One region of the Clostridium intestinale genome, then DNA from elsewhere that is predicted to be linked to it. Evidence: a T-box and tRNA genes for the amino acid it is inferred to sense, from the RefSeq annotation. Region 1 holds a T-box; the other holds one or more tRNA genes.
The links. A T-box is a leader RNA that pairs with one kind of tRNA and senses whether it is charged. The one in region 1 lies ahead of gltX (glutamate--tRNA ligase), so its partner is inferred to be a tRNA-Glu.

Region 1 (15,308 bases):
AGGAAGGGTTGCAAACCTACGTGGTAATGATATCTTAAGAAGTCTTTTAAACAGCAAAGGTGTTTCAGAGGTGGAAATTTCTTCAGCATTAAATTCAGGTAAAACTCTACATGATCTTTTAACTGAAAAAGGAGTTACTGATGAGGAAATTAAAGAATACATGGTAAATGAGAAAACAAAGGCTATAGACGAAGCTGTTTCTAGCGGTAAAGTTACAGAAGAGGAAGGCAATCAATTAAAAGAAAATATAAATGAGAATTCTTTAAATTGCACTACTCCTGGTGAAGGAAATGGCAATATGATGGGTACTGGCAATAGAGGGAATGGTTCTGGAAGAGGAATGGGAATGCATCGTTTATAACTTTAAAAGTGACAGTAAGTAGCTTTGTTTTATGTGGCTATATAAAAAGTACTCCCTATATGATAGAAACTAAAAGCTTTATCATATAGGGAGCATTTTATTCTGGAATTAAATTGTTTTGGAAAATATTGCATCTATTGATTAAACTAGTAATCAATATTAAAATATTAATCCCCAAAATGCCCTGAAGCCGCATAAACACTATATATAGTTATATAGATATATAGCAAAATATATAGCTATATATATTCCTCAGGAACTTATAACTACAGCATATTTCAGATAATATATTATTTTTATCTTTACAAAAAAAGTGCTCCAACTACGATAATCATCATAGTTGGAGCAAAAATTACTTCTAATATTTAATCTATTAATTATAAACTGTCTTAGTAAACCCTATCTCCATTAAAAATAGAGTTTTTAACTACAACATAATCAACATTTCTTATAGCATCAAGTTTATTTCCACCTGCATAAGATATAGAAGATTGAAGATCTTGTTGCATTTCTATTAGAGTATCTTTTAATGAACCTTTATATTCAACAAACATTTTTTTACCTTCAACGTTTTTCTTTTCACCTTTTTGGAATTCTGATGCTGAACCAAAGTATTCTTTATATAACTTTCCGTCTCTCTCCATAGTTACTCCAGGTGATTCTTCATGACCTGCAAATAATGAACCTATCATAACCATAGTTGCACCAAATCTAATTGATTTAGCTATATCACCATGAGTACGAATACCACCATCAGCTATAATTGGTTTGCTTGCAGCTTTTGAACACCAACGAAGTGCAGCTAATTGCCATCCACCAGTACCAAAACCGGTTTTTATTTTAGTTATACATACTTTACCTGGTCCTATTCCAACCTTAGTTGCATCAGCTCCAGCATTTTCAAGTTCTCTTACTGCTTCAGGAGTTCCTACATTTCCTGCAATAACAAAGCTTTTAGGTAAAAGAGCTTTGATGTGTTTGATCATATCTATTACTGCATTTGAATGACCATGAGCTATATCAATTGTTATAAATTCAGGGCAAAGTTTTTCATCTGCTAATTTTTCAACAAATTTATACTCTTCACTCTTAACTCCAACACTTATAGACGCAATTAAATTACGACCTTGCATTTCCTTAATAAAATCAACTCTTTTTTCAGGATTAAAACGATGCATAATATAAAAATAGCCGTTTTCAGCTAAATAAGTAGCTATATTTTCATCTATAATAGTCTGCATATTTGCTGGAACTACAGGAAGTTTAAAGGTATGTCCACCAAGAGTTACAGTGGTGTCACATTCTGAACGACTGTTAACTATGCATTTATTTGGTATCAGCTGTATATCTTCATAATCAAAAACATTTTCCATAAACAACACCTCAAAAAGTAAAAATTTAGACTTCTCACATGATTGTTAGTATGTGAAGAAATTTGTCTATCTATGTACTAAATATAGATTAGATATTAATCATATGTCAAGTTTATGTTAATGTGAGAAATTTAGTAGTAAAAACCTAAATCAAGCTATATAATTGATATGATGGGAAATAAAGGAGGAATGAGAATATGGTAACTTACAAAAATCTTTATGAAAACGATAATATTGAAATTGTAGAGTCTAAGGGAGACATAAAAGTTCTTGAATATAGAAAGGACTTAAGTGTAAATTTTCAAACTGCTATTAACTCTTATTATGCATCACAAATGAATATAAGAAGGAGACAAGTTCTTATTGAACTTAAAGGAAATTCTTATGTTATAAGTGCAGGGGCAATGCAATGGACAGCAGGAAATGTCACTATGGGTGCTGATGTAAAAGGGCTTGGTGATTTGTTTGGCAAAGCTCTATCTTCAAAGGTAACAAAAGAATCAGCAATTAAGCCTAAGTATAATGGAAATGGATTATTGATGTTAGAACCTACTTATAAACATATTCTTTTAGAAAATGTAGAGGATTGGGGCGGCATGGTTTTAGATGATGGATTATTTTTAGCTTGTGAATCTACTGTTCAACAAAAAGTAGTAACTAGAACTAATATATCGTCAGCATTGTTAGCAAAGGAAGGTTTATTTAATCTATGTCTTAAAGGAAGAGGAGTTGCAGTTTTAGAAAGTCCTGTTCCAAGAGATGAGCTTGTAGAGCTTATAGTTGAAAAAGATGAAGTTAAAATTGATGGAAACTATGCAGTAGCTTGGTCAGACACCTTAGATCTTAGAGTTGAAAAATCAGGTAAGAGTTTAATAGGTTCAGCTGTTTCTGGTGAAGGTTTAGTTAATGTGTATAGAGGCTCAGGAAGAATATTACTTGCACCTGTTGCTTATTAAAAAGCGAGAAAAATTAAAGATGAGTAAAGAAATAAGTTCTTTGCTCGGATGAATAAAAGATTAATATAGCTTGTATATCTCATTTGAGATATACAAGCTATATTTTTCGTCTATTGACAATAAGCTATTAAAAGGGTAATATATGACTATATAAAAATATTTAGTCATATATCATAAGGAGGCAATTTATTATGCCAAAAGGATTTACTGGAGATGAAAAGAAGATTATCAATGAAAAGCTAATAGGAGAGTGCAAAATAAATTGGCAAAAGTATGGATATAAGAAAACTAGCGTAGATATTCTTTGTCAAAACATTGGTATTTCAAAGGGCTCATTTTATAGTTTTTTTGATAGCAAAGAAGCATTATTTTATGAGGTGTTAAAAAATACATTAGAAAAACTTTATGCTACTGTAGAAGAAAAAATTTCTCAAAAGAAAAATAAATATGGAGTTGCTGATGCATTGAAAGAAATATATCTTGAATATAGTCAAAGTAGTTTCATGTATGATGTAAATAATCCTGATTTTTTAAGCTTTTATAATAAACTTAATACTGAGCAAAGAAGTGAGATGGAAGATAGAAGCCATATTGGTGCCAAATTCATGATTAACAAACCATTTCTTTCTTTAAAGGTTGAGGAAGACTTAGCCATTTCTCTTTTGTTTGCAATGTTATCTACAGTATCTCAAAAGGACAATATGTTGTGTGATGGCAAAAAAGTATTTGCGTTTATGATTGATAATTTAATAGATGATATTTTTGAATAGGAGGTTGTGTTTTGAAAAAATTTGATGTAAAGGAACATACTAAAAAATACTATGAAATTTCTAAAAAAGCTGGTAATGGAACTTTTCCAAACAAGAAAATAGCTAAAGCTGGATCAGTTGTAGGCCTTGGAATAGGTGGCATTTTATTAAGTGTTGGAATTATAGGGGTAGCTACAGGAACTGTTTATGGATTAGGTGCTTGCATAGCAGGGATAACTACAGGTGCATCTAATATATATAACCTAAAGCGTATTAAAAGAAATAGCTAAGGTTAGAAAAATATAGATTTAAATTAAATAATTAATAAAATAATATAACCTCTCATCTTTGAATTATTAAGATGAGAGGTTTCTTAATATATAATAAAACAATGTAAATAGATAAAATGATTAAAGGAGGATTAAAGTAATAATGAAAATTATGAATACATTAAGATACAAGTTACACTTTAATTGTGCAAATGTTAATCTGTTCAGTATTAATAGGAAAATCTATAATAAAATCAATGAAAGAAATCGATTTCTAAAGGAGGGGTATGAGAGTGAGAATATATCATATAATGAAAGATTTTCAAGAAAGTATAGAATTTCTATCAGTTGATTATTTCACTAAAAAGTATAAGGTTTCAAAAAGAACCATCCAAAATGATATTGCTTATCTCATACATATTTCATCAAAGAAAGGTTTTAAATTGCAGCAAAAAAGAGGGACAGGATATTTATTAGAGATATTAGATGAAAAGAAGCTTGATGATTTTATGAAATCAATAGATTATGATGAAGCCTTAGAAGTTAAAGATAGAATAAAAAGTATATTAGCCTATTTGTCCATGGAAATTGGATTTACAACTATGGACAAAATAGCTGAAGTATTTGAGGTAAGTAAATCCTTAGTTAAGAAGGATATTAAAGAAGTAGAGAAATTGGCTGAGGACTATGATCTTAAGCTTGTAAAAAAGTCACACTATGGAATTTATATAGATGGAAGTATGAAGCAAAAGAAAAATATAATTATAAAGTTTATTTTTGATGAAAATAAGCTGGTTATAGATGAGCTTGGAAAAATTATAGAGGATGAGACCTATAGAAAGATTGAAAATAAACTAATAACTGAACTAAAGAACAGTAATTTAAATATTAATTACAACGAATTAAGGCATATAACAGCTTGGCTTATGATTACCATCTACTCAAATGTAAAATTAAAAACTTCAATTCCACCCTTAAAAGAAGAGGAGGATGTTTATTTCAGAATATGCAGTTCAGTTATAAATAAAATATCAGAGATTTATAAGGTTGGATTTAAACATGAAGAAGCTTTAGAGTTTGTGGAGTTAATTAAAAGTAATGTAAGAGTTAGAGAACTTGAAAAAACTCTATCTACTAATAATTTAGAAAAGGATATTGATGATTTTTTAGAAAAGATTGATAAAGAATATCATAAGGATTTTAAAAGCGATGAAAATTTTAAACAGATGTTGTTAACCCATGTATCGCTATTAATTCAGAGGCTTAATAGAAAAAAGTCCTACAAAAATTCTCTTATAGATGAAATTTGCATTAAGTACCCAATGACTTTTAATATCGCAATTAAATTTTGCGATATGCTATCAGAAAATTATCATGTAGAAACCACTAGAGATGAGATGGGCTTTTTAGCTACCTACTTTGCTTTCCATATGGAGAAAGAAACTAACTCTAAGATGAATAGGTTTAGCAGAATTGCAGTGGTTTGCTCTAGTGGAGGAGGAAGTGCTTATATAATTAAGCTCAAGCTTGAAACTTTATTTGATAATGCAGAAATTAGAGCTTTTTCTTTCTTAGATATAGAAGAGATAGAGAAGTTTATGCCAGATCTTATATTTACAATAAAGGACTTAGATTTAGAACTTAATTTTAAAGCTCCTGTTATTTATATAAAAGAACTTTTGGATGATATGGATATACTTAGGATTAAACAAGTACTTAGCTTTGATCAATATGATAGGTTTTCTTTAGAAGAAAATAAGGACTTATATTATACCTCCCTTTATAAAAAAGATTATTTTGAAGTAATAGAAGGGTCTATAGAGTATAGAAAAGTTCTAGAAGATATGTCTGAAAAAATTGAAAACAGCGGTTATGGGGGAGAAAATTACAGCCAATATGTAATACAGAGAGAAGATTATTTAAGCACTATTTATCTAAATGGAGTAGCACTTCCTCATCCAATTCAAATGTGTGCCAAGAAAAATTTAGTATCTGTTGCAATATTAAAAGAGCCTTGTATATATGAAGGGAAAGAAGTCCGAATTATATTTATGATATCTTTAACGAAAGATGGATACGAGCTTTTAAAGGATGTTACTAAGAAGTTATATGAAATTATGAATAAAGATGATTTAGTAGATGAGTTATGTACTACAAAATCTTATGAGCAGTTTATGGCTGTTCTAAATACATGGAGATAGGAGAGGAGAAATGACAGTAGATTTATTAAAGGAACTCAGCAATGGGGATTCAATTGCATCAAATGAGAAGGAAGTAAGAGATATTTTAATAAGAGAGCTTAAAGCTTACAGTGATGAAATAAGCTTTGATGGGTTAGGAAGTGTAATTTTTCATAAAAAAGGAAATGGACCAAAGGTAATGTTTTGTGCTCATATGGATGAAGTAGGCTTTATGGTAAGAAGCATTTCAGATATTGGAATGATATATGTAATCCCTATTGGTGGAGTAAAAGATGAAGCAAAGAAGCTACAAAAGGTCAGAATTACTACCGCTGATGATAATAAGATTATTGGAATATTAAATTCAAGTATAGATGATAAAACAGGAAAAGTTAAGGAGTCCTACATAGACATAGGATGTGACAGTAAAGAAGAGGTTGAAAATTTAGGTGTAGATATAGGGGATATGGTTTGTTTTCACTCGAGTTGTGAGAATTTAAATTCTGAGGAACTTATTATGGGAAAAGCCATGGATGACAGAGCAGGTTGTTATGTTTTAGCAGAGGTTCTTAAGGCTATAGAAAATACACACCATGATTGTGATGTTTATATTGTTGGAACAAGTAGTGAAGAAGTAGGAATGAGAGGTGGAAAAACAGCTACTGAAAAGATTAAACCTAATATTGTTTTTGCAGTTGATGTAGCTAATGCTCCAGAGTTAGTAAGAGATCATAGAAATAAGAGAAAAATAGGACATGGACCTATGCTTGTTCATTATGATAAGGCAATGATTCCTAATAAAAACTTATTAGGGTTAGTGAAAAAGTTATGTAAGGAAAATAACATAGAATATCAAAGTGATATGTTCAGCGGTGGAGGAACAGATGCTGGTAATGCACATCTTCAAGGGGAAGGAATACCCTCTATGGTTATAGGAATTCCGCTAAGATTATGTCATGGACCTTATTCAATTGTTCATACAAAAGATATTAAAAATACCATAAGTTTAGTAGTTAAAATAATAGAAAATATAGATGAAGAAGTTTATAAAAATATATCTGAACATATAGGAGGAATATAAAATGAACGAGTTAGAACAACAAGTTGTAGAAATAATAAGTACCGCAGGTGAAAGTAAATCTAAGGCTTTTGAAGCATTGAAAAAAGTAAAAACTAAAGAGTTTGCAGCTGCTAGAAAGCTTCTTCAAGAATCGAGAGAAATTGATATAGAAGCGCATAAAATTCAATCTAAGCTAATTACAGCAGAAATGAGAGGAGGAGAAGATAAACCTGAAATAGGTCTTTTAATGGTTCATGCTCAGGATCATTATATGACAGCTCAATTAGCAAGGGATTTGATTGAAACATTAATCGAAGTTTTTGATAACGGGGAGGAATAATTATGAAAATTGTATTATGCTGTGCTGGTGGATTTTCAACCACAATGTTAATGGACAACATGAAAAAAACTGTAAAAAATAGTGCTAGATTAAAAGAAGAGGACTTCAGCTTTATAGCAATTCCAGTTGATTTGCTACAAAGTGAAGTTGAAGACTGTGATGTACTTTTAGTAGGACCTCAAATTGCTCATAAAATTGATTATATTAAACCTATTATTGAACCTAAAAATATTCCATATGTAGTAATTGACAAAGATACCTATGGAAAAATGGATGGAGCTACTACTTTAAAGTTAGCATTAATTGCCTATAAGAAAAATCAATTAAAATAGAGGAGAGCGAAAACTATGTTTGATAAATTTGAGAAGTTTATGAATAGATACCTGACACCTATTGCAAATAAAATGGATAAACAGCAACATCTAAATGCAATAAAGAAATCAATGGTAGCCATGACACCAATTTTAATAATAGGAAGTCTATTTGCAGTTATTCCGGCACTTCCTAATATGCTACCACAGGGGAATTTTATTTCAAATTTTATTACTTCAAATGCTGAGATAATTGACTTGCCAGTAACTTTATCTCTTGGACTTATGGGGCTATATGTGTGTTTAGCTATAGCCTATGCATTAGGGGAACATTACAAATTATATATTCCTGGATGTATTACTTTAGCTGGGTTTGGATTTTTGTTTTTAGTAATATCGTTTACAAATGATGGAGGAATGGTAACTAAATATTTAGGAGCAAAAGGACTATTTATTTCTATGGTATCAGCTATGCTGGCAGTGGAATTGTATAGATGGTGCACTGTTAAGAAATTTACTATAAAGATGCCGGAAGGAGTACCAGATTTTGTATCTAGATCCTTTGAAATGATTCCAACTACAATTATAGTAGTAGGTGTATTTATAACAATTCGTCAGCTTTCTATAACTATTTTTGGAACTTTACCACCAGAAGTACTTACAAAATTCTTATCACCTTTAATTGGTTCTATGGACAATCCATTAGTATTCTTATTTGTAACATTTTTATCTTGTTTATTATTTTTCTTCGGAATTCATCCTTCAGTATTAAGTCCAATTACAGGAACAATTGGAGTACAATTTTTAGCAGAAAATATTACAGCTATGCAATCTGGACAACCATTACCACACTTCTATACAGGAGGAATGGTATCAGCTTTTGCAAACTTTACAGGAACAGGTATAACTTTTGGATTAGTATTTTGGTGTCTTCTATCAAAATCCAAAGCGTATAAACGTGTAGGACAAGTTTCATTAATCCCAGCATTGTTTGGAATTAATGAGCCAATATTATTTGGAGCGCCTATTGTATTAAATCCAACCTTCTTTATACCTTATGTAGTGGGTGGAGCAATATTAGGTTCCTTCCCAGGATTTTTGATGTACTTTGGTCTATTAGATAAACCATTTTTTAATCCTCCTTATGTTGGAGTATTTTTAGAAGGGTTCTTAGTAAATGGAGACTGGAGAACAATTATAGTTAATGCTATACAGATGATAGGTTCTATTTTAGTATGGTATCCATTCTTTAAGATGTTTGAAAAGAGAGTAACTGAAGAAAACAATAAAAAGGTTATTTCTGATGAAGATGAAGCTTTATTAAAGGATTTAGATTTAGATTTTTAATATTATAAGCAAAACTAAGACAAGAAATTTCTTGTCTTAGTTTTGTATATGAAAGTAGGTAGCATTATGGCAAAAAGAATAGATAAAGTACAAGCTTTACTTAAAAATTTAAATGTGGATGGGGTTTTAATTAAAAGTAAAACAGTAAAAAAGTATTTAGATACCTTAACAGGAAGTGGCTGCAAGATACTAATTACTAGAGAGAAAGGTTATCTAATTTTAGATGGAAGATATATAACAGAAGCTAAGGAAAAAGAAAAGGACTTAGAAATTGTTTTAAGTGATAGTGGAGGTTATTTAAAATCCGTTAAAGAAATATTAGATAAGCAGAACTTTACTAGTCTTGCTATAGAAGGAAATAGCATGCTTATAGATGAATATATAAAGATTAAAGAGACTATAGATAAGGTGCATATATTAAAGGATGAACTAAATATGCTTCGTATAATTAAGGAGCAAGAAGAGATAGCTGTAATAAAGGAAGCCTGCAAGTTAACTGATGAGATATTTTATAAGGTAATAGATAAGCTGAAGATTGGTATGAGTGAACAGGAAATTTCAGCCTTGATACAGTATTATGGAATTTCAATGGGAGCCTCTAGAATGTCTTTTGAAACAATTGTAGCAACTGGTAAGCGTAGTGCAATGCCTCATGGAAGACCTACAGAAAGAAAGATTAAGGCCCATGAGCCTATACTTTTAGATTTTGGAATTGAATATAAAAATTATCAATCAGATATGACTAGAACTATATTTATAGGTGAACCTAGTGATAAGATGAGAGAAGTATATGAAGTAGTACTAAAAGCCCAAACTTCAGGAGTTAAAGGTATCAAAACAGGGATTAGTGCAAAGGAAGTAGATAAGATAGCTCGTGATATTATTAAAGCTCATGGTTATGGAGAATTTTTTAGTCATGGATTAGGACATGGCATAGGAATAGGAGATGGAGAAGAGTATCCTATTTTAAATGAGAAAAGTGATACTATTTTAGAAGAGGGGATGATTATGTCCTGTGAACCTGGTATATATATTCCAGATTTAGGTGGAGTGCGTATTGAGGATGATGTTTTAATAGAAAATGGTGTTGGAGTACCACTTAATCATGTCTCAAAGGAATTGATTGTGTTAAAGGAGAAATAAACTATGAAATATAATTTTGATGAAGTTATAAATAGAAAAGGAACCTATTGTACACAGTGGGATTATATTGAGGATAGATTTAATAAAAAAGATCTGCTTCCATTTTCAATTTCTGATACAGATTTTAAAATACCTAGGCCCATCACAGATAAGCTAAAAGAAGTCATGAACCATGAAATATACGGCTATACTAGATGGAATCATCATGATTTTAAAGGAGCTATAGCTGAATATTATGAGAGACGATTTAAATGTTTTATAGATGAGGATTGGATTTTATACAGTCCCTCAGTTATGTATTCTGTATCTGTGTTAATCAGGCTTCTAAGTAATACTAAGGATAAGATATTAACATTCAATCCAATGTATGATGCTTTTTTCTCTGTAATAGAGGAAAATGACAGGCTTCTAGTAAGTGAGAATTTGAAGGAAGAACAGGGAGTTTTCAAAATAGATTTTGAAAGCTTTGATAAAAAAATAAAAGAGTGTAAAATAATGCTTTTATGTTCACCTCATAATCCTACAGGACGTGTTTGGACTAATGAAGAAATAGAACACATAATAAAAAGTTGTAAAAAACATGGAGTTAAGATTATTTCTGATGAGATTCATATGGATATTATCTTAGGAAAAAACAAACATATTCCTATTTTAAAATATACAAAAGAATATTCCCATCTGTATTTAGTATCTAGTGCAAGTAAAACTTTAAATACACCTGGATTAATAGGATCTTACAGCATAATTCCAAGTGAAGAAATAAGAGAAAAGTTTTTACTTCAAACCCGTAAAAAAGACTTCTTAAATTCAGTAAGTATTTTTGGAATGTATGCCACTATGATTGGATATAGAGAATGTGATGATTATATAAACCAACTTGTTGAGTATATTAAAGAAAATACTGTAATAGTAGAAGAGTTTATAAAAAAAGAATTACCTCAGTTAAAATATAAACCAGCAGAAGGAACTTATTTAGCTTGGATTGATGGGAGAGAGCTTCCCTTTACTAAAGAGGAGATTCAGCAGGCTTTAGTTAATGAGGGCAAGGTTGGTATTATGCCTGGGGAAACCTATGGAGACAATGGAGCAAAATACTTAAGATTAAATTGTGGTTGCCCTAAAGAAAAACTGATAGAGGGATTGTGGAGACTTAAAAAAGGAATAGAATATCTTTATAGGTAATATTTCTTCTTTACAATAATATATTCCACATGTATAATTGATTTGTATTTTGTAAATAATTAAAGAAAATGCAATGATAAAGAAGAGTAGATGATATTTTAAATATTAGAGAGCTTGGGGAAGGTGAAAGCCCAGCATTTAAAAGCATTGAAGGAAGCTTTGGAGCAGTGAATAGAAAGCCTTTTGGCGTAGTATATTTATGGGGTTATTCCCTTAAAGATAAATTAAGTGGATTAAGAAATTAATCAATTTAGGTGGTAACGCGGAATTAGTCTTTCGTCCTAAGTAGTTTTAGGATGGGAGGCTTTTATTATTTTTTAAGGAGAGATACGAATGAGTTTTGAAAGATTATCAGAGATAATATTCCCAGAGGTTAAGAATTCAAGAGAATATTATATTGAAAAATATCCAAACAGAAATTTAAAAGAAGGTGCAAAGGTTACTAGATATGCACCAAGTCCAACAGGATTTCAACATATAGGTGGAGTTTATGCGGCACTAATTAATGCAAGATTAGCAAGCCAAACAGAAGGGGTTTTCTATTTAAGAATAGAAGATACTGATCAAAAAAGAGAAGTTCAAGGTGCAATAGAAGATACTATAAAAACTATGCACAATTTTGGGATGGATTTTAGTGAAGGGATGACTGGACAAGAAACATCTAAAGGAGAATATGGTCCATATAGACAAAGTCAAAGAGCTGATATATACAATACTTTTGCAAAAGACTTACTTATAAAAGGATTAGCTTATCCATGTTTTGCAACTCCAGAAGAATTAGCAGAACTTAGAGAAAAACAAGTAGCAAACAAAATAACTCCAGGATATTATGGAGAATATGCTAAGTTTAGAGACATAACTGAAGAAGAAGCTCTAAAGAGAATTGAAAATGGAGAGCAATATATCATAAGATTAAAGTCACCAGGAAACCCAGAAAAAAGAGTTGAGTTCCATGATTTAATAAAGGGAGATATATCTTTCCCAGAAAATAATCAAGACATAGTTCTTATAAAGGGAGATGGACTTCCAACTTATCACTTTGCTCATGCTATAGATGATTATCTAATGAAAACTACAGATGTAATAAGAGGAGAAGAGTGGTTATCATCACTTCCTATACATGTTCAATTATTTGAAGTTCTAGGTTTTGAAGCTCCAAGATATGCTCATATTCCAACAATAATGAAGCAAGATGGCGGATCTAAGAGAAAGCTTTCAAAGAGAAAAGATGCTGAAGCTGCTGTATCTTATTATAAAGAAGTAGGATATCCTACAGTAACAGTAATTGAATATCTATTAAACATAGTTAATTCAACTTTTGAAGAATGGCGAGCTGAAAATCCTACAACAGATTATCATGAGTTTGAAATTCACCTAGAAAAAATGGGTAAAAGCGGAGCTTTATTTGATTTAGTTAAGTTAAATGATGTTGCTAAAGATCGTATAGCTGTAATGAAGGCTTCAGATGTTTATGATAACTATATAGCTTGGGCTAAAGAGTTTGATGAAGAAATGTTTAAATTAGTTACAGAAAATGAAAAGATGTCAAAAGAAATCTTCAACATAGATAAAGAAGGCCCAAAACCAAGAAAAGACTTTGCTAAATGGGATGAAGTTAAAGAAAAGATCTTCTACTTCTTTGATGAATTATTCTACAAAGAAACTTTGGAACAAGTAGAACTTCCAAAAGGTCTTACAATAGAAGCAGCTAAGGCAATAATTGAAGTTTATAAAAATGAATTTAACTTCAATGCTGGAAGTCAAGAAGCTTGGTTTGAAGATTTAAAAGTAATAGGAGCAAACCTTGGTTACTGTGCTAACAGAAAAGAATTTAAAGCAAATCCAGATCAATTTAAAGGCATGATTTCTGATGTTGCAGGAGCAGTTAGAATAGCTTTAGCTCATAGAACTAACACACCAGACCTTTACACAATAATGCAGATATTAGGTGAAGAAAAAGTTAGAGAAAGATTTGAAAAGTTTTTAAGTTTATAAGTGAAACTTGATTCAGGTGGGGTTTTATCCCCAGATGAATCTTAGTTGAACTTATCTAGGGTCGTGCCACTGTTATCTCCAAACTAATAGAAAAAGTAGAGAACCAAAATCTTTGATTCTGTGTGAGTCACATTCTTCTTTAGGTCGGATGGGAGTGTTACAGTGGCTAGACATCAGATAATAAAAAAGAAGTCATCACAGATTTAGTTTGTGATGACTTTTTTTATGGAGATTTTTATGATGTTGAAAAATTTTAAATTGAATTATTACAAAAGATATGTTGTTTTACGGAAATTGATTAATCTCAGTAAAATGTCAAAAACTATTGACATTATTTGAGGTGAGTGTTATGCTAAAAATGTAAAAAGAATTTGACATTAAGGAGGGAATTTTATGAGAAAAATGGATGAAATGGAGTTAAGGGTAAATCAAAAGGGGATTAAATGGAGTTGGGCTTTTATGGTGTTTTCATTATTTATATGGGGTGGATATAACTACGTTAGCCATCAAGAAGCATCACTTCCATTAATTTTATTTTCACTACAGTTTCTAGTTTACTTTTTTGTTACGAGTATTGAGAAAACGAAAGTGGACGATAATAGTGGCAAAAAACAGATTTTGATTTGTTCATTTACGATATTATTGATGATTGTATTTGGTGCTATTTTACACTTTGCTATTGGGCGTTAAGATATATGAAGAATAATATAAAAGAATTACGTAAAGAAAAAAAATATAGGCAGGAAGACTTAGCTAATGAATTAGGTGTTACAAGGCAAACAATAAATGCGATAGAAAATGATAAATATGATCCAACTCTGCTATTAGCTTTCAAACTTGCAAGTATACTAGAAACAACAGTAGATGAGCTTTTTGAACACGATCCAAAGGAATATGATGTTTAATATAATAGAAATAGCTGCTTTTAAATTCAAAAGCAGCTATTTTTAAGTTAATTATAAGAACATGCCCAGGCTCAATTTCTACTTTTGAGATGACTTCTTTTTTTTATTGGCATTGACAAGGTAGAACTCTACTTATATAATGAAGGTAGAATTAAACCTAATTAGAAAGGAGAGAAATAAATGCATAAAGCTAGAGGAAAACCTAGTGCAGATTTTTATATTCGAGGTATAGCACATAGATTACGTTATTTAAATGATCAAAAATTAGCTGAGTATGAAATAACTAATCAGCAGGCTAGACTTTTAGGTGCAATAAGAAGAAGTGTTTATGAAGGTGTAAACATTAGCCGAAAGTTTTTGCAAGAGAGGATGGAACTTAGTGGACCTTCAGTAACCAGTTTATTAAATGGGCTTGAGAAAAATGGTTTTATTATTCGTTATACTGATAGTGAAGATGGTCGTGCCATGCAAATTCAAGTAACCGACAAGGGAAATAGAATTATGGAAGGCTTAGATCAAGTTTTTAAAGATTCTGAAAAACAATTGCTTTATGGAATGAATGAAGAAGAGAGGGATTTATTTATTACTATTTTAGAAAAAGCATATAAAAACATGCAATAAAAAATGGTATATAAGTTCAGGTTATACCTGAATTTATTTTAAACAAATAGGTAGAATTAAACCTAAAATTAAGGAGGCTTTTTTATGGAAAAATCTAATTTAAATATGGAATCAAAAGCTCCTACACGTTTAACACCTTATTTAAGAGCGATTTTAGCAGTTGTAATTATAGCTGATATATTAGATTTGATGGATTCGACAATAACTAATATTGCAGCGCCGGCAATTGTTCAAAGTATTGGTGGGGGAGAAATGTTTATAAAGTGGTTAGGAGCAAGCTATGCTTTAGTTATGGGAATTTTACTGGTTATAGGGGGACGTTTAGGGGATAGGTATGGCAAACGTAAACTATTTCTAATAGGTATGATTGGATTTACATCTGCTTCTGTTTTATGTGGATTATCTATTAATCCAGTAATGATGATAATAAGCAGATTAATACAAGGTGGATTTGGAGCATTACTTATTCCACAAGGTATGAGTATTCTTGTAGCAACTTTCTCTCGTGAACAGTTA
Region 2 (15,308 bases), 1.7 Mb from region 1:
TATATTAGTTGCTCAATTAACAGCCGCCGCTCTTATAGATGCGTTTGGTTTATTTGATACTGACAAAATAACATTTGGAGTTAATGAGATAATAGGTATTATTCTAATGATTATAGGTATAGTTATTTTTAAATGGAAATTTTAATTAAGGGGTTATAGATGGATACTTTAAAAAATATTAAATTTCTTACCGCACTTACTTTAAATAATATAAAAACATACAGAACTAAACCGTATCTTACCAACAGTCAAGAAATCGAAGAAAATTCTATATATTGGTATGGTCATGCAACTACAATTATAAATATTGAAGGAAAGCTCATTTTAACTGATCCAGTTATCACTAAAAATTTGGGATACTTTAAACGACAAGCAGAAATTCCTATGGATATTACTAATTTAAAATTTGATTATATTCTTTTATCCCATGGTCATATGGATCATTTGAATTTCTCCTCTTTAAAAAGACTTAATAAGGATGCTATAATAATAGTCCCAAAAGGCTATAAAAGATTAATAAGTCTTTTGGGTTATAAAAATGTTCATGTAATTCGCCATAATGAAACATATAAAGATTCTTATTTAACTATAAAATCTTTTGAAGCTAATCATGATGGGAGAAGATATTATCTTGGAATAGATAATGAAAGCCATTCATTTTTAATTAGTGGTAAAACTAAAAAAGTTTTCTTTGCAGGAGATACTGCCTATACAGAGGCTTTTAAAGGAATTTCTTCTGATGTTGCACTATTACCTGTTGGGTGTTATAAACCAGAGAGATTTTCTAAGATGCATTGTAATCCTGAAGAGAGTTATAAGATCTTTAAAATGATGGATTGTCCATTAATGATTCCTATACACTATAAAACTTTTATTTTATCTTTAGAAAATTTTGATGAGACTATTACCTCTTTAAAATCATTAAATGATAATACTATTAATGTACTTCATATTGGAGAAGTCTCAAAATTTTAAAGCAGCTTAGGCTGCTTTTTATTTATAGTATCTAATTTGGTGGAATATAAATATACTATATAGTGTATTAATTTAAAGGAGTTATTAATGTTTTCTTTAAAGAACAAATTAGATCCTCAACTTAAACAAGTTTATACTTCACCTTTATATAAAAGCTTCAGAGTCATAATAAAGTGCAAAAACTTTTTAAAAGATATTGAAAAAAAACTTAATAGTTATAAATGTACTCATATAGGCTCAATTTCGTCTGAAAAACTTATCTTTGCTGAAGTTAATAAAAGAGGTCTCGATAGACTTCTTGAATTTCCTGAAGTATCATCTATACATTTTGATGAGTTTTGTCATATATGTGGTGGTATGTCCGTTTCCACAGCCAATAGAGTAAACTTTCCAGATAAATATAGATTAACTGGAAGGGGTGTATCTATTGGTATTATAGATACAGGGGTTTATCCTCATACAGACCTAACGCTTCCTTGGAATAAGATTTCTGGATTTAAGGATTTTATAAATAACTATAATTATGCTTATGATGACAATGGACATGGAACTATGGTAGCTGGAATAATAAGTGGTAGCGGATATATGTCTAAAAATATTTTTAAAGGTATAGCAGAAAATTCATCACTTTATGTTTATAAGTCATTTGATGCAAAAGGGAAAGGTTATATTTCTGATATACTATTGGCTATAGATGATGTTATTAATAAGAAATCTGAAACTAACATAAAACTATTATCTCTACCATTTGAATACTTAGGGAACAACCCCTTAATTTTAGACTTATTTTCAAAATTTTTCTCAAGATGTATTAACAATAATATAGTTCCTATAGTTCCTTCTGGAAGCCTACCCAATATTAGTCAAAGTATAATTGGTTTTAGTAGATTAGATAATTGTATAACGGTCGGTGGGATAGATACCACAAAAGATTTAAAACCTTATACCTATTCTTCCTGTGGTTTTATAGGAAAAACACTTAAGCCTGATTTATCGGCGGCTGCTAAAGATATTTTATCCTTAAATACTGAAGTCTCTTATATACCAGAAAAATCCGGAATAAAGATCTATCCACCTAAACTTGAAAAGTCATACTTAACATTTAGCGGAACTTCTTGCTCTTGTGCTTATATTACCGGAGTTTGTGCGCTTATATTTGAAAATAATCCAAACCTCTCTTTTAGTGACTTATTATCGCTCCTAAAACTATCTTGCGAGGAACTCCCTTATGATAAACCTCTTGGAGGTGAAGGGTATATTAACTTATCTAAGATAATGAATTAAAAAATCCACCGATTATGTCGGTGGATTTTCTTAATCTATGTACTTTATAGGATTTATAGCACTACCATTTACCTTTAATTCAAAGTGCAAATGTGGACCTGTGCTTCTTCCAGTATTACCAATCTTCGCTATGATATCCCCTCTTTTTACCTCTTGGCCTTCTTTAGCTAATAATTTACTACAATGAGCATATAAAGTTTGTATTCCATTTCCATGCTCTATGGTAATAACATTACCATAAGAACTACTATAATATGCTTCTATTACTTTTCCATCCAATGCAGCTTTTATAGGATCCCCTATGTTTCCTGCAATATCTATTCCTTTATGTACCTTTCCCCATCTAGCTCCATAGTTTGATGTAATACTCCCTCTGGATGGATTCTCTAAAAATGCTACTCCACCTGCAATAGGATCTTTTACCCCTTTATAAACTATGTTATCTTTAGGCTCCACTATAACTTTTTCAGATATATTTTTCTCATTTATCTTCTTACCATTTGAATATTTTATCTCCTTTAATACTTCTTTTTCACCTGCTACGCCTTCTTGATTTTTACTTTGCCCTAAATATATTTCGTTTGTAGATAATATTGTTGTTTTTGGCATTATAGTTTCTTTAAAAGTTTCATTTAATGTAATATCTATATTTAAAATAGGTTTATCTCCTTTATTAGTTTCATATAGTCTTTCAACAATAATTTCTAATGGATCTAAAGAAGATATATTAACCGTCTCTTTTTTAAGTTCTATGCTTCCATTTATATTTACAGATAAAACATTGTCTTTATCAACATTTATATCTTTTAAGTATTTTCCCACTAATGAATTTAGTGCGCTCTTTTTTTCTTCTTCCGATGATATATATCCAAATTCAATACCATTTATAATTAATCTATTAGTATTAACTGTACCTTCTAGACTCTTAAGTACATTTTTTTTAACTTCTACATCATTAGTTATTGTAGTTTCGCTTTTATTAATTTTTTTGAAGCTTAACTTATATTTTTTTATATTAATGGTTGGGTATTGATCTACAAGCCCATTAGCTATACTTTTAATAGACTCTTTAAAATCTTTTTTATTATCTACATATCCTATAAGTCTGTTACTTATATATGCAGAATAATTTAAATTATTTTTACTATATGCTCTATATGTGATTATTCCTATAGATGTTGTGAGCATAATTACAATAAAACATATATATATCACAACCCTTTTCAGTATAATATTTTCCTTATTACAATTTTTCAGACTATCTTCCATGCAATTTCCTCATTTACTTTAATTTTGAAATACAAATACTACTATTCCCGAAATTAAAAATACTATACATTTTTTTATACTGAATTAAGTTGTTAGATGTTTTCTGCTTTGTTATAATGATTTTACACTTATGAGTGTTATTAAATTTATGGGGAAGGTGTAAATAAATATATGAGTACTTTTATGCTAAAAAATTCACCTGTTACCTTTACTCCTATTAGTAATATTTTTATTGAAAAACATATGCCAAAAGCGCGAGGAGAATTTGTTAAAGTTTATATATTAATGCTTAAATATATTTTATCTGGAGAGCTTGGAGTAAGTTCTTCTATAATAGCCTCTAAACTTAATCTTTTAGAGTCAGATATTATGAATGCTTTTTATTATTGGCAAGATGAAGGATTACTAAAAATAGTTCCTATAGACAAAATGGGTAACTACAGTATTGAGTTTTCTACTTTATCAGAGGAAATAGAAGAAACAAATCCTAAGCTCAGTCTATTAGAAGCTTTAAATTCTAGTGGAACTAAAGATATGCTTAAGGATATAGAAAAACTTATAGGAAGACCTCTGTCTCCTAAAGAAATGTCTTCATATTTAGGTTGGCAAAAAGATTTTGGTTTTTCATCAGAACTTATTTTGCTTCTAATTGAATACTGTGTATCTAAAGGAAAAAAAGATTCCAGGTATATTGAAAAAGTTGCTCTTGCTTGGAACGATAACAATATTAAAACTATAGAAGCAGCTCAAAGCTATATAACTAAATCCGAGGACAAATGGGTAAAAATAAGAAGTATTCTTTCTTATTTGGGAATTAAAAATACAGATATTATGAAACCTCAAGAGGAGCTTTTAGATAAGTGGATTACTAAATACAATTATTCTCTAGAAGTTATATATAAAGCTGTACAAATTTGTTTTGATAGATTAGGACGCTCTGATTTTAAATATATTGATGGAATATTATCTAAATGGTATGGAAGTAATCTTAAAACCCTTAAAGACATAGAACAGAGTGAGGCTAACTATAAAGCTACTAACTCAAATAAAACCAAGTATACTCAAAAAAATGAAAAACCTAAGCTTAGGTTTGATAATTTTCAAGGAAGAAATTATGATTATGATTCCTTAGAAAAAAAATTATTAGGATGGGATAATGATGATTAAAGGATATAGGTCAGAAGTTTTATCTCTCTATGAGTTAATAAGAGAAAGAGAATCTAATGCCCTTAAAACTAGAAAAAAAGAAATTCAAGAGCTTCATCCAGAAATTATAGCTATAGACCAAGAAATAGGAAAACTATCTTTGAGTCTTTCTATGAATATTTTAAAAAATCATGATGATATAGCTCCAGTAATTACAAACTTAAAGAATAAAATAATGGATTTAAGAGCTAAAAAATATGAAATGCTTGTTCAAAACGGTTATCCTCAAAATTACTTAAATATACGTTATACATGTAGTAAATGTAAAGATACCGGTTATATAGGAATTGAACAATGCGAATGCTATAAACGTAAACTTATTGAAGTATATTATAAAAACTCCGAGTTATCTGATACTGTTAGAAATAATAATTTTGATAACTTCGATTTATCTTTATTTTCTTCCCATAGAGTTGGCGATGAAAAATTTTCGCCTAGAAAAAATATGGAAAGTATATTTCAAGATATAATAACCAGGTATATGCCCTCTTTTAAACATCATAATGAAAATCTATTGTTTTATGGAGATCCAGGTACAGGCAAAACGTACTTAACCAACTGTATAGCAAGAGAACTTTTAGATAGCGGAATTTTAGTTGTTTATAGAACAGCTGATGAGCTTATCAAAAATCTTAGGGAAGTTAGATTTGATAATAATAAAATCTTAGAAGAATTGCTTATTAACTGTGATTTGCTTATTATAGATGATTTAGGAACTGAACAAATAACAGAATTCTCTATAGCCGAGTTATTTAACTTATTAAATGTCAAACTATTAAGGAAGAAAAAGATGATAATATCAACAAATCTTACCTTAACTGATATAACAAAAACCTATACTGAAAGAATAGGCTCTAGGCTTATAGGAAATTTCAAACTTCATAAATTTTATGGAGATGATATTAGAGTACAAATTAATTTAAAGAAAAATAGAAGCTAGAATATTTAATTCTGGCTTCTATTTTTATAATTAATTATCTCATATTTATTTTTAATATAAAAAAAGCTTTAGTTTTAACTAAAGCTTTTTTGTGGCGACTCAGAAGGGGCTCGAACCCTCGACCTCCGGCGTGACAGGCCGGCACTCTAACCAACTGAGCTACTGAGCCATATTTATTTGGTGGGCACAACAGGGATCGAACCTGTGACCCCCTGCTTGTAAGGCAGGTGCTCTCCCAGCTGAGCTATGCGCCCAAATAAAAAATGGTGACCCCTAGGGGAATCGAACCCCTGTTACCACCGTGAAAGGGTGGTGTCTTGACCGCTTGACCAAGGGGCCATAATAAATATAATTTTAAGTAAAAGTGGCGACTCAGAAGGGGCTCGAACCCTCGACCTCCGGCGTGACAGGCCGGCACTCTAACCAACTGAGCTACTGAGCCATAATTTATTTGGTGGGCACAACAGGGATCGAACCTGTGACCCCCTGCTTGTAAGGCAGGTGCTCTCCCAGCTGAGCTATGCGCCCAAATAAAAAAATGGTGACCCCTAGGGGAATCGAACCCCTGTTACCACCGTGAAAGGGTGGTGTCTTGACCGCTTGACCAAGGGGCCATAATAAGTATTATGAAAAAAATGGAGCTGGCAATAGGAATCGAACCTACAACCTGCTGATTACAAGTCAGCTGCTCTACCGTTGAGCCATGCCAGCGTAAATGGCGACTCAGAAGGGGCTCGAACCCTCGACCTCCGGCGTGACAGGCCGGCACTCTAACCAACTGAGCTACTGAGCCATATTTATTTGGTGGGCACAACAGGGATCGAACCTGTGACCCCCTGCTTGTAAGGCAGGTGCTCTCCCAGCTGAGCTATGCGCCCAAATAAAAAATGGTGACCCCTAGGGGAATCGAACCCCTGTTACCACCGTGAAAGGGTGGTGTCTTGACCGCTTGACCAAGGGGCCATAATTATTTAATCTATTGTCGCCTTATCTTGCGACCCGACAATGAATATGATACCTAAAATTGATAATAGTGTCAACACTTTTTTTATTTTTTTTTAAATACTGCCTTAAATATTGATTTTATCTTAATTATAAACACAATTCTAATAAAACTTTTAAAAAAGCTATCATTTTTTGATAGCTTTTTTATATTATTTACTATGGTCTTTTGAATTCTCGTAATGACCTATCTTTTCTCCATCTATTACTCCAATTTCAGCACCATTTTTAGGATTCATTTTTCTTAATTCTGCGTTAGACTTTTCTCTATCTTTTCTTCTGTTTTTATTATTATCCATTAGACTTTCTCCTTTTCTTATCCAAGAGCTACTAATGCACAGCCTTCGATAGCTATAATACCATTATCTTTGCAGTAGCTTAAAATTTCTCTACTTTCTGCTCCTGGTTGTATTAGTATATATTTTATACCTAAAGCTTTTGCTTCTTCTATAAATTTTATTCCACTTAGAGGGTTTATACATAAATCTATAACATCAATTTTATATGGTACTTCTCCCAATGTTTTATAAATATTTTCTCCACCTTTAGGATGGACACCTTCAGTATTATACCCTCTTGAAATTAACTTGCTCAGTATTTTACTAGCATACTTCTCTTTATTTAATGTGTCACCTATTACAACCCAATTTTTGTATTTTAATAATTCTGTAGCATTCATAAAAAAATCTCCTTTTTTAATTCTATAATTTTATTATAATAAATTTCATTATTTATTAATATATGATACCATTAATTCTATTTATATAAAATTTATTATAAATATAAGCTCTAGTTATATTATTTCAATAATGATACAATTTATTTATTCCAATATAGTGAAGGAGGTTTCCTAATGATTCATCATAATATGCTCGTAGTTGGTGGTGGTGCATCAGGATTAATGAGTGCAATACTTTTAAAAGATTTTGGGTTAGATGTAGCAATTGTTGAAGGTACAGACAGAGTCGGAAAAAAGATTTTAACTACTGGTAATGGTAGGTGTAATATATCAAATAATAATATAGATTACCCCTTTTCAGGTTATTACAGTGATACTGAGAATTTTTTTATTGAAGCTTTAAATAAATTTTCTGTAGAAGATACCTTAAACTTTTTTTCATTTTTAGGATTACCTATTGTTGAATTAGAAAAAGGTAAACTTTATCCACAGTCTCTTCAGGCTTCTTCCGTTGTGGATATTTTTCGTTTAGCTTTAGAGGATAGAAAAATCCCTGTGTATAACTCCTGTAAAATTAAATCTATCCACAAACGCAAAAAATTTATTTTATCCACAGATAATGCTGATTTGAGTGAGTTTTCTTGTGATAAACTTATTTTATCTTGCGGAGGAAAATCTGCTGAAAAAACAGGCTCAGATGGTTCTGGTTATAAACTTGCTAAAGAATTAGGCCATAGCATAATAAAACCGCTTCCTGCTATAGTACAATTAAAGCTTAACTATCCTAGTTTAAAAGCTTTGTCTGGCATTAAGTTTGATGCTCTTGCTTCAATTTTAGTTGATGATATTGTCATAAGAAGTGATTTTGGAGAGGTACTTTTTACTGATTACGGCATCTCTGGTCCACCGATCCTTCAGCTTTCTCATATTGCATCTAAATCCTTAGAGAATGATAAGAAAGTTAGCGTAGTTGTAGATTTATTTCCTAATAAATCTAAAGAAGATATTGAAAATTTTATATATGGTCATTTTAGTATGTTTTCTCATAGAAAAGTTATAGATTCTCTCATAGGCGTTCTGAATAAAAAATTAATTCCTATATTCCTAAAAGAAGCTAAAGTAAATGATTTACATAAACCAGTCTATGATTTAACTTGGTCAGAAAAATCAAATATTATTTCTCTAATGAAAAAGTGGCAATTTTCTTGCGTTGGGACAAATGGATTTAACAATGCTCAGGTTACATCAGGTGGAATAAATACTTCTGAAGTTAACAGTTCAACTTTGGAGTCTAAAATCATTGATAACTTATATTTTACTGGGGAAATTTTAGATGTTCATGGAGATTGCGGCGGATTTAATTTACAATGGGCTTGGAGCTCAGCCTATACAGTTGCAACTGCATTAAAAAACTAGCAAAAGATGAAATTCTTTTGCTAGTTTTTTCTCCAAAAAGTATTTATAAGAGTAATATCTCTTCCCTCATCATCTTGAATTAAATGACGAATTTTCATTACTCCATTTTCTTCATTATGAACTGAACATTTAGTTTTTACCATATGTCCATAAGTGATTTCTTTAGAATATATAATACTAATATTATCTAATTCATATTCATCAACTATCTCATCAGGAATAACCTCTAGAGCCCATTCAACATACTTAGTGTTATTTACATGTTTGTTAGAATCTATATCACTACGTCTTACATAAAACTCTCTAAAATATTGATCTTCTTCCAGTTTTTCTGGATCTACTATTGTTGGATTATCCTTTATTTCATCCGCACATCCATAAGCTTCATACAAGTCCCTTGGTATTCTAGCAGGTCTTCTTTTAGCTAAATCTATTAGAAAGAAAAGGCTCTTTCCTTCACCTATAATCTTATCGGCTTCATCTAATATTGTATAATCTCTAAAGGCATAAAACTTTTTAAAGCCTATTGGATCTGTTATTATTTTTATTTTTTCCCCATATCTAGGGTATCTTTTCATATTTATATTGTATTTATAAAATACCCATGTTAAGTTTCTTCCAGTTAAGGAATCAACCCCTACCCCAAGTTCTTCCGATTGCTGCATACCTATATCACAGAAAAAGTCTAATATAGAAGTTATTTTACATTTTAAACTATTATCTAAATTATAATAATTTATTTCATATTGTTTTTCAAAAACTCTCCCCATAACGATCTCCCTTAAACCTATTTTAATAAACAAAAAGGCTTAACAAGTTTAACTTGTTAGCCTTTAATTATGTCTATTTATTTAATGCTTCTAATAAATTTTCAACATTTAATCCATGTACCATAGCCGCTTCTTCTAAAGTTTCTGCTTGAGCTGATGGGCATCCTACACAACCCATTCCAAAACTCATAAGTACATCTACTTTATCTGGATTTTCCCTTACTACTTGACCTATTGTCATGTCTTTAGTTACCATAATATACCACCCTCACTTTTATCATTTTATTTAACATAAAGAAATTATATATCTTTGTTAAAAGAAAGTCAAGTAAAATGGTCGGATTTAACTTGTAACAAACATATTTACCTAAACTATTGTAAATACTAACTAAAGACAACATTAAAAGGAGCAATACTATGAATAAGAAAAACATACTAATTAATTTATTAATCTATAACTTAGTACTTTTATTAATAATATTATTCTCTAAAACTCCCTTATTAATTATTTTAATAAAGAAACTCTTAATAGCTATATTTCTACCTATAGTCATAGGCGCTTTTTTATATTATTTAATAAGACCACTAAGAAATATATTTTTGAAGAAAGGTTTTAAAATAAGGTTTTCAATTTTTCTATCATTACTTATATCATGTTTAGTATTTGCATTATTAGTATCATCAATATCAAGAAGCCTTGTAAATCAAGTTTATTTACTTATAGATAGAGTAAGTTACTCTATTAAAAACTTTGATTTAACTAAATTTAACGATATTAATGCTTGGTTGGAAAACTACATAGATATTGATAATATAAAATCCTCTTTACTTCAGCAAAGCCAAAATTATATATATAAAATAGGAAGTATATTCAAGATTGTACTTGACTTTGGTTGGAATCTATTTGCTAATGTAATCTTATTTTTATTAATAACTTATCATCTTTTGAAAGATGATAAAAAATTCAAAAAATCTTTAAGTAATCTTCCATTTATAAAAAATCATTCAAAAGCTGAAACAATTATAAATAAGGCTGATGATGCTTTATTTAGTTACATAACAGGTCAGGCATCTGTTGCATTTTGCCTTGCAGTATTAGTTTTTATAGGTTACTGGATTTTAAATTTTCCTGGGAAATTAATATTTGCTATATCAACATTTATTTTAGCTTTTATACCATTTTTAGGATTCTTTATTTCTATGATAATACCCTATATAATAGCTCTTACTCTAGGCATTCCAATGATTATTAAATTAACTATTGTTTTTATGATAGCTCAAACCATAAAGGGCAGATTCGTAGTTCCATTAATTATGTCTAGAGCTATGAAGATTCACCCACTTACAGACATATTTTTAGTTATAGGTGCTGCTACTCTCTTTGGCATACCTGGCGCATTTTTAGTGGTTCCTATTTATGCTATATTAAAAATTATATGGGAAAATAGAGAAATTGATTTAGATAAATCATAAAATAAAATTAGCTGTATAAAGCAATTTTCCTTTGCTTTATACAGCTAATTAATTAGATTTCGCCTACTCTTATAGTTTGATCTCTCTTTGGACCTACTCCAACTATAGAAACCTTAGTTCCTGTAGCTTCTTCTATTCTTTTTAAATATACCTTTGCATTTTCTGGTAATTCTTCATAACTTCTTGCATCAGCTACAGAATCATCCCATCCATCAAATTCTTCGTATATAGGTTCACACTTAGCTAAATCTTCTAAAGATGCTGGGAAATAATCTATTACTTTATCTTCAAATTTATATCCTACACACATTTTTATTTTTTTAAGTCCTGCTAAAGTATCTATCTTTGTTATACAAAGAGAAGTTAATCCAGATACCCTTACAGTTGTTTTTAATATTACAAGATCTAACCATCCGCATCTTCTTGATCTTCCAGTATTAACTCCATACTCATGGCCTTTTTCTCTTATCCATTCTCCTACTTCATTATCTAATTCTGTTGGGAATGGTCCTTTGCCAACTCTTGTTGTATATGCTTTTGCAATACCTACTGCATTAGTTACCATATTAGGTCCAATACCAACACCACTAGCAACTCCACAAGCTGTAGTATTTGATGACGTAACATATGGATAAGTACCATAATCTATATCAAGTAACATTCCTTGAGCACCTTCAAATAAAACATTTTTATCAGCCTTTATTTCATTATAAACTCTAACTGATGTATCTTGTACATATGGTCTTAGTCTTTCTGCAGCACTTAAATATTCTGAAGCTATTTCTTCAAAATTTAATTCTTCTCCACCTAAAACCTTAGTTATATAAGGATTCTTAGCTTCTATATTTTGTTGTAATTTATCTTTAAATAAGGCTTCGCTCATAAGATCACATATTCTTATTCCGCATCTTTCAAATTTATCTGTATAACATGGGCCTATACCTCTACCAGTTGTACCTATGTCATTTTTTCCTCTTGATTTTTCTTTTAATTTATCTAAAACTTTATGATATGGCATTATAACATGAGCTCTATCACTTATTATAAGTTTCTCTGGAGTAACCTTAACTCCTTCTCTCTCAAGATAATCTATCTCTTCAAATAGAGCTATAGGATCTACAACAACACCATTACCTATTACATTCAACTTATCATCGTGTAATATACCTGATGGAATCAAACGAAGTTTATATTGTCTATCCTCAACTTCTACTGTATGTCCTGCGTTGTTTCCTCCTTGGAATCTAACTACTACATCTGCTTCTTCTGCTAGGTAATCTGTCATTTTACCTTTTCCTTCGTCTCCCCATTGAGCACCTAATACAACAAATGCTGACATATAAATTTCCTCCTTAAATGTGCTAATGTATAATATTAGCTTTATTTCATCTATTTAAAATATGTCTTTAATCATAAAACCCCTAAGTAAAGTAGAGAGTTTTATCTTAGTATTCACTATTGGGAAAAATTTATAAGTATTAAACTTGTCCCCTATACAATACTATCAAAGTAAATTCTTAAGGTCAATAAATTAGCGAATATTTATATTCATATGTTTATAAAAATTCGTGAAACTATCGGCTTTTGCTATATAAATAATAAAGAGTGTATAGCTTCAACCACTATTTATTATAATTATCTTTTGAAATAACGTAAATTTTGTTTATAATATACTTAAATAATAAATATGTCGAAGAGGTGTTTTATGAACATATATGAAGAGTCTTTAAAATTTCATAAAGAAAAAAAAGGTAAACTTGAAATAATCTCAAGAGTAAAAATAGAAAACTCTAAGGACTTAAGTTTAGCTTATACTCCCGGTGTCGCTGAACCATGTAAAGAGATACATAAAGATCCATCCACTGCTTATGAATATACTAGAAAGTGGAACACTATTGCTGTAATCTCAGATGGAACTGCTGTTTTAGGATTAGGTGATATAGGCCCCTTAGCTTCCTTGCCTGTTATGGAAGGTAAAAGTATCCTGTTTAAAGAATTTGGAAATGTAGATGCTTTCCCAATAGTTTTAGATACCAAAAATGTAGATGAAATAGTAGATACAATTGTAAGAATATCACCTTCATTAGGAGGAATAAATTTAGAAGATATTTCTGCTCCACGATGTTTTGAAATTGAAAAAAGATTAAAAGAAAAGCTAGATATTCCAGTATTTCATGACGACCAACATGGAACTGCTATAGTTACCTTAGCTGGTTTATTGAATGCTTTAAAAATAGTAAAAAAAGATCTTAAGGATTTAAAAATAGTAATGAATGGCGCCGGTGCAGCTGGAACTGCTATATGTAAATTATTACTTTCTTCTGGTGTTAAAAACATTATTGTTTGTAATAGAGATGGGGCTATACATAGAAATATGACTTTCAAAAACTCATCTGTTGAAGAATTAGCACAAATAACAAACCCTAATAATGAGTCAGGATCTTTAGAGGATGTTATTAAAAACTCTGATGTATTTATAGGTGTTTCTGCCCCAAATTCAGTTTCTAAAGATATGGTCAAATCTATGGCAAAAGATTCTATCATTTTTGCTATGGCAAACCCTATACCAGAAATTTTCCCAGAAGACGCTAAAGAAGCTGGCGCAAGAGTAATAGGTACTGGTCGTTCTGACTTCCCTAATCAAGTAAATAACGTATTAGCTTTTCCAGGGATATTTAGAGGCGCTCTTGATGTTAGAGCAAAAGATATAAATGAAGAAATGAAAGTTGCCGCTGCTTATGCTATAGCTAATGCTATTTCAGAAGATGAACTGAATGAGGATTATATTATCCCGAAATCTTTCGATAAAACAGTTCAAAATAAAGTTGCAGAAGCCGTAAAAAAAGCTGCTATAGAAAGTGGTATATCACGTATATAACCTTCAAAAGGATATCTTAACTTTAAGATATCCTTTTATAAACTCTATTTTTTCCCTTTAGTATTTATTCTTCCTGCTTGTTTTCCTGCATTTCCATTATTATTAAACCCATTAATAGCATTAGCTGATTGTTCACTTTTATCTTTTAACGATTGATTTTCTGGATTAACACTTCTATTCTTAGCCAAACATATCACTCCTTTAATTTAATTCTCTAATAGTTTTTCCTAAACATATTTGTATATGCAAAAAAATCTAGGTATGCCCAGTACCTAGATTCTTCTAACAAAAGTAATATTAAGAGGAGTTTTACTTTGTTACTAATATGTGTGCTTGTCAGTTCTAAATTCAGTAATAATCACCTCTTTCCCTGATAATGATTATCACTTGCTATGAATATAGTATATCTTATGATTATATTCTTGTCAATCACTTCTTTTATATTATTTTTAAACTTTTATGATAAATTTTATTGAACTTACTTTTTATACTTTTATAAAACAAAAAACCTAGGTATGCCCAGTACCTAGGTTTTTCCTAACAAAAGTAATATTAAGAGGAGTTTTACTTTGTTACTAATATGTGTGTTTGCCAGTTCTAAATTCAAGAATAATTATTTACTTGATAATGATTATCACTATCTTTAAATATAGTATATTTTATATTTCTATATCTGTCAATAGATTTATTAAAAACTTTTATTACTAATATTATGCTCTTGTTTTAAGTTTTATATACTACTCCAATAACATTACAGTATCATGATTTAATTACATCCATAAAATAAAGTTGTAATAGGAAAGGAGGCTTCATTTATGAGAGATCTACTTTCTACAAAGTCTACTTATTCAATGACATCTAGAGAGTTTTTTGATGTATTATGGGAAAAAGTTTACCTTAATGAAGATTTTAAAATCTTAGAAAATGAAAAAAACTTTAAGACTCATGTTTTAGAAACCTCTAAAGAATTTATTGTTTATGCTGATATTCCTGGTGTGGATAAGCAAGATTTAACTATTACTTACGAAAATAACTTTTTAGTTATCGCTATAAAGAGAGCGGAAGCTGATACAACATCAACCGATACTCTTTTTAATGAGAGATATTATGGTGAAACCAGAAGAATGTTCTATGTGCCTGATATAAAAATCGAAACTATTCGTTATACTTTAGAAAAAGGTGAATTAGCTTTAAGTTTACAAAAGAACCTAAAAAAGAGTGATTAAATTTTTTAGTCACTCTTTTTTAAGTATTCCCTTGGAATATAGCCTGTATACTTCTTAAAATTTAGAGAAAAACTTCTATAATCAGTATATCCCACTTCATTTGCTATTTCATTTATGCTCTTACCAGTCTTCATCAATTCAATTGCCTTTTTCATTCTTAGTTTTGTTATATACTCTGTAAAACTCATTC

Region 2: it has a tRNA-Glu gene. The T-box ahead of gltX (glutamate--tRNA ligase) is inferred to sense a tRNA for this amino acid. The anticodon was not compared.

What each region holds. Positions count from the first base shown of each region.
Region 1 is NZ_CP121166.1:568,500-583,807, forward strand. It holds gene P8F83_RS02775 (hypothetical protein) at 1-361, shown strand, start outside; gene guaC (GMP reductase) at 751-1,734, opposite strand; gene P8F83_RS02785 (AIM24 family protein) at 1,932-2,690, shown strand; gene P8F83_RS02790 (TetR/AcrR family transcriptional regulator) at 2,882-3,460, shown strand; gene P8F83_RS02795 (hypothetical protein) at 3,472-3,729, shown strand; gene P8F83_RS02800 (BglG family transcription antiterminator) at 4,002-5,909, shown strand; gene ypdE (aminopeptidase) at 5,920-6,969, shown strand; gene P8F83_RS02810 (PTS lactose/cellobiose transporter subunit IIA) at 6,971-7,288, shown strand; gene P8F83_RS02815 (PTS sugar transporter subunit IIB) at 7,291-7,620, shown strand; gene P8F83_RS02820 (PTS sugar transporter subunit IIC) at 7,636-8,946, shown strand; gene P8F83_RS02825 (Xaa-Pro peptidase family protein) at 9,013-10,089, shown strand; gene P8F83_RS02830 (MalY/PatB family protein) at 10,093-11,271, shown strand; T-box leader at 11,336-11,558, shown strand; gene gltX (glutamate--tRNA ligase) at 11,605-13,266, shown strand; gene P8F83_RS02840 (hypothetical protein) at 13,660-13,956, shown strand; gene P8F83_RS02845 (helix-turn-helix transcriptional regulator) at 13,962-14,171, shown strand; gene P8F83_RS02850 (MarR family winged helix-turn-helix transcriptional regulator) at 14,352-14,792, shown strand; gene P8F83_RS02855 (MFS transporter) at 14,877-15,308, shown strand, end outside.
Region 2 is NZ_CP121166.1:3,593,074-3,608,381, forward strand. It holds gene P8F83_RS18360 (DMT family transporter) at 1-145, shown strand, start outside; gene P8F83_RS18365 (MBL fold metallo-hydrolase) at 160-975, shown strand; gene P8F83_RS18370 (S8 family serine peptidase) at 1,063-2,259, shown strand; gene P8F83_RS18375 (peptidoglycan DD-metalloendopeptidase family protein) at 2,290-3,447, opposite strand; gene P8F83_RS18380 (DnaD domain protein) at 3,700-4,695, shown strand; gene P8F83_RS18385 (ATP-binding protein) at 4,688-5,674, shown strand; tRNA gene P8F83_RS18390 (tRNA-Asp) at 5,767-5,843, opposite strand; tRNA gene P8F83_RS18395 (tRNA-Val) at 5,853-5,928, opposite strand; tRNA gene P8F83_RS18400 (tRNA-Glu) at 5,939-6,013, opposite strand; tRNA gene P8F83_RS18405 (tRNA-Asp) at 6,040-6,116, opposite strand; tRNA gene P8F83_RS18410 (tRNA-Val) at 6,127-6,202, opposite strand; tRNA gene P8F83_RS18415 (tRNA-Glu) at 6,214-6,288, opposite strand; tRNA gene P8F83_RS18420 (tRNA-Thr) at 6,311-6,385, opposite strand; tRNA gene P8F83_RS18425 (tRNA-Asp) at 6,391-6,467, opposite strand; tRNA gene P8F83_RS18430 (tRNA-Val) at 6,477-6,552, opposite strand; tRNA gene P8F83_RS18435 (tRNA-Glu) at 6,563-6,637, opposite strand; gene P8F83_RS18440 (hypothetical protein) at 6,829-6,975, opposite strand; gene P8F83_RS18445 (CoA-binding protein) at 6,993-7,355, opposite strand; gene P8F83_RS18450 (BaiN/RdsA family NAD(P)/FAD-dependent oxidoreductase) at 7,530-8,771, shown strand; gene P8F83_RS18455 (acyl-[acyl-carrier-protein] thioesterase) at 8,792-9,541, opposite strand; gene P8F83_RS18460 (DUF1858 domain-containing protein) at 9,615-9,797, opposite strand; gene P8F83_RS18465 (AI-2E family transporter) at 9,959-11,014, shown strand; gene P8F83_RS18470 (adenylosuccinate synthase) at 11,067-12,353, opposite strand; gene P8F83_RS18475 (NAD(P)-dependent malic enzyme) at 12,720-13,892, shown strand; gene P8F83_RS18480 (hypothetical protein) at 13,937-14,080, opposite strand; gene P8F83_RS18485 (Hsp20 family protein) at 14,708-15,118, shown strand; gene P8F83_RS18490 (response regulator transcription factor) at 15,124-15,308, opposite strand, start outside.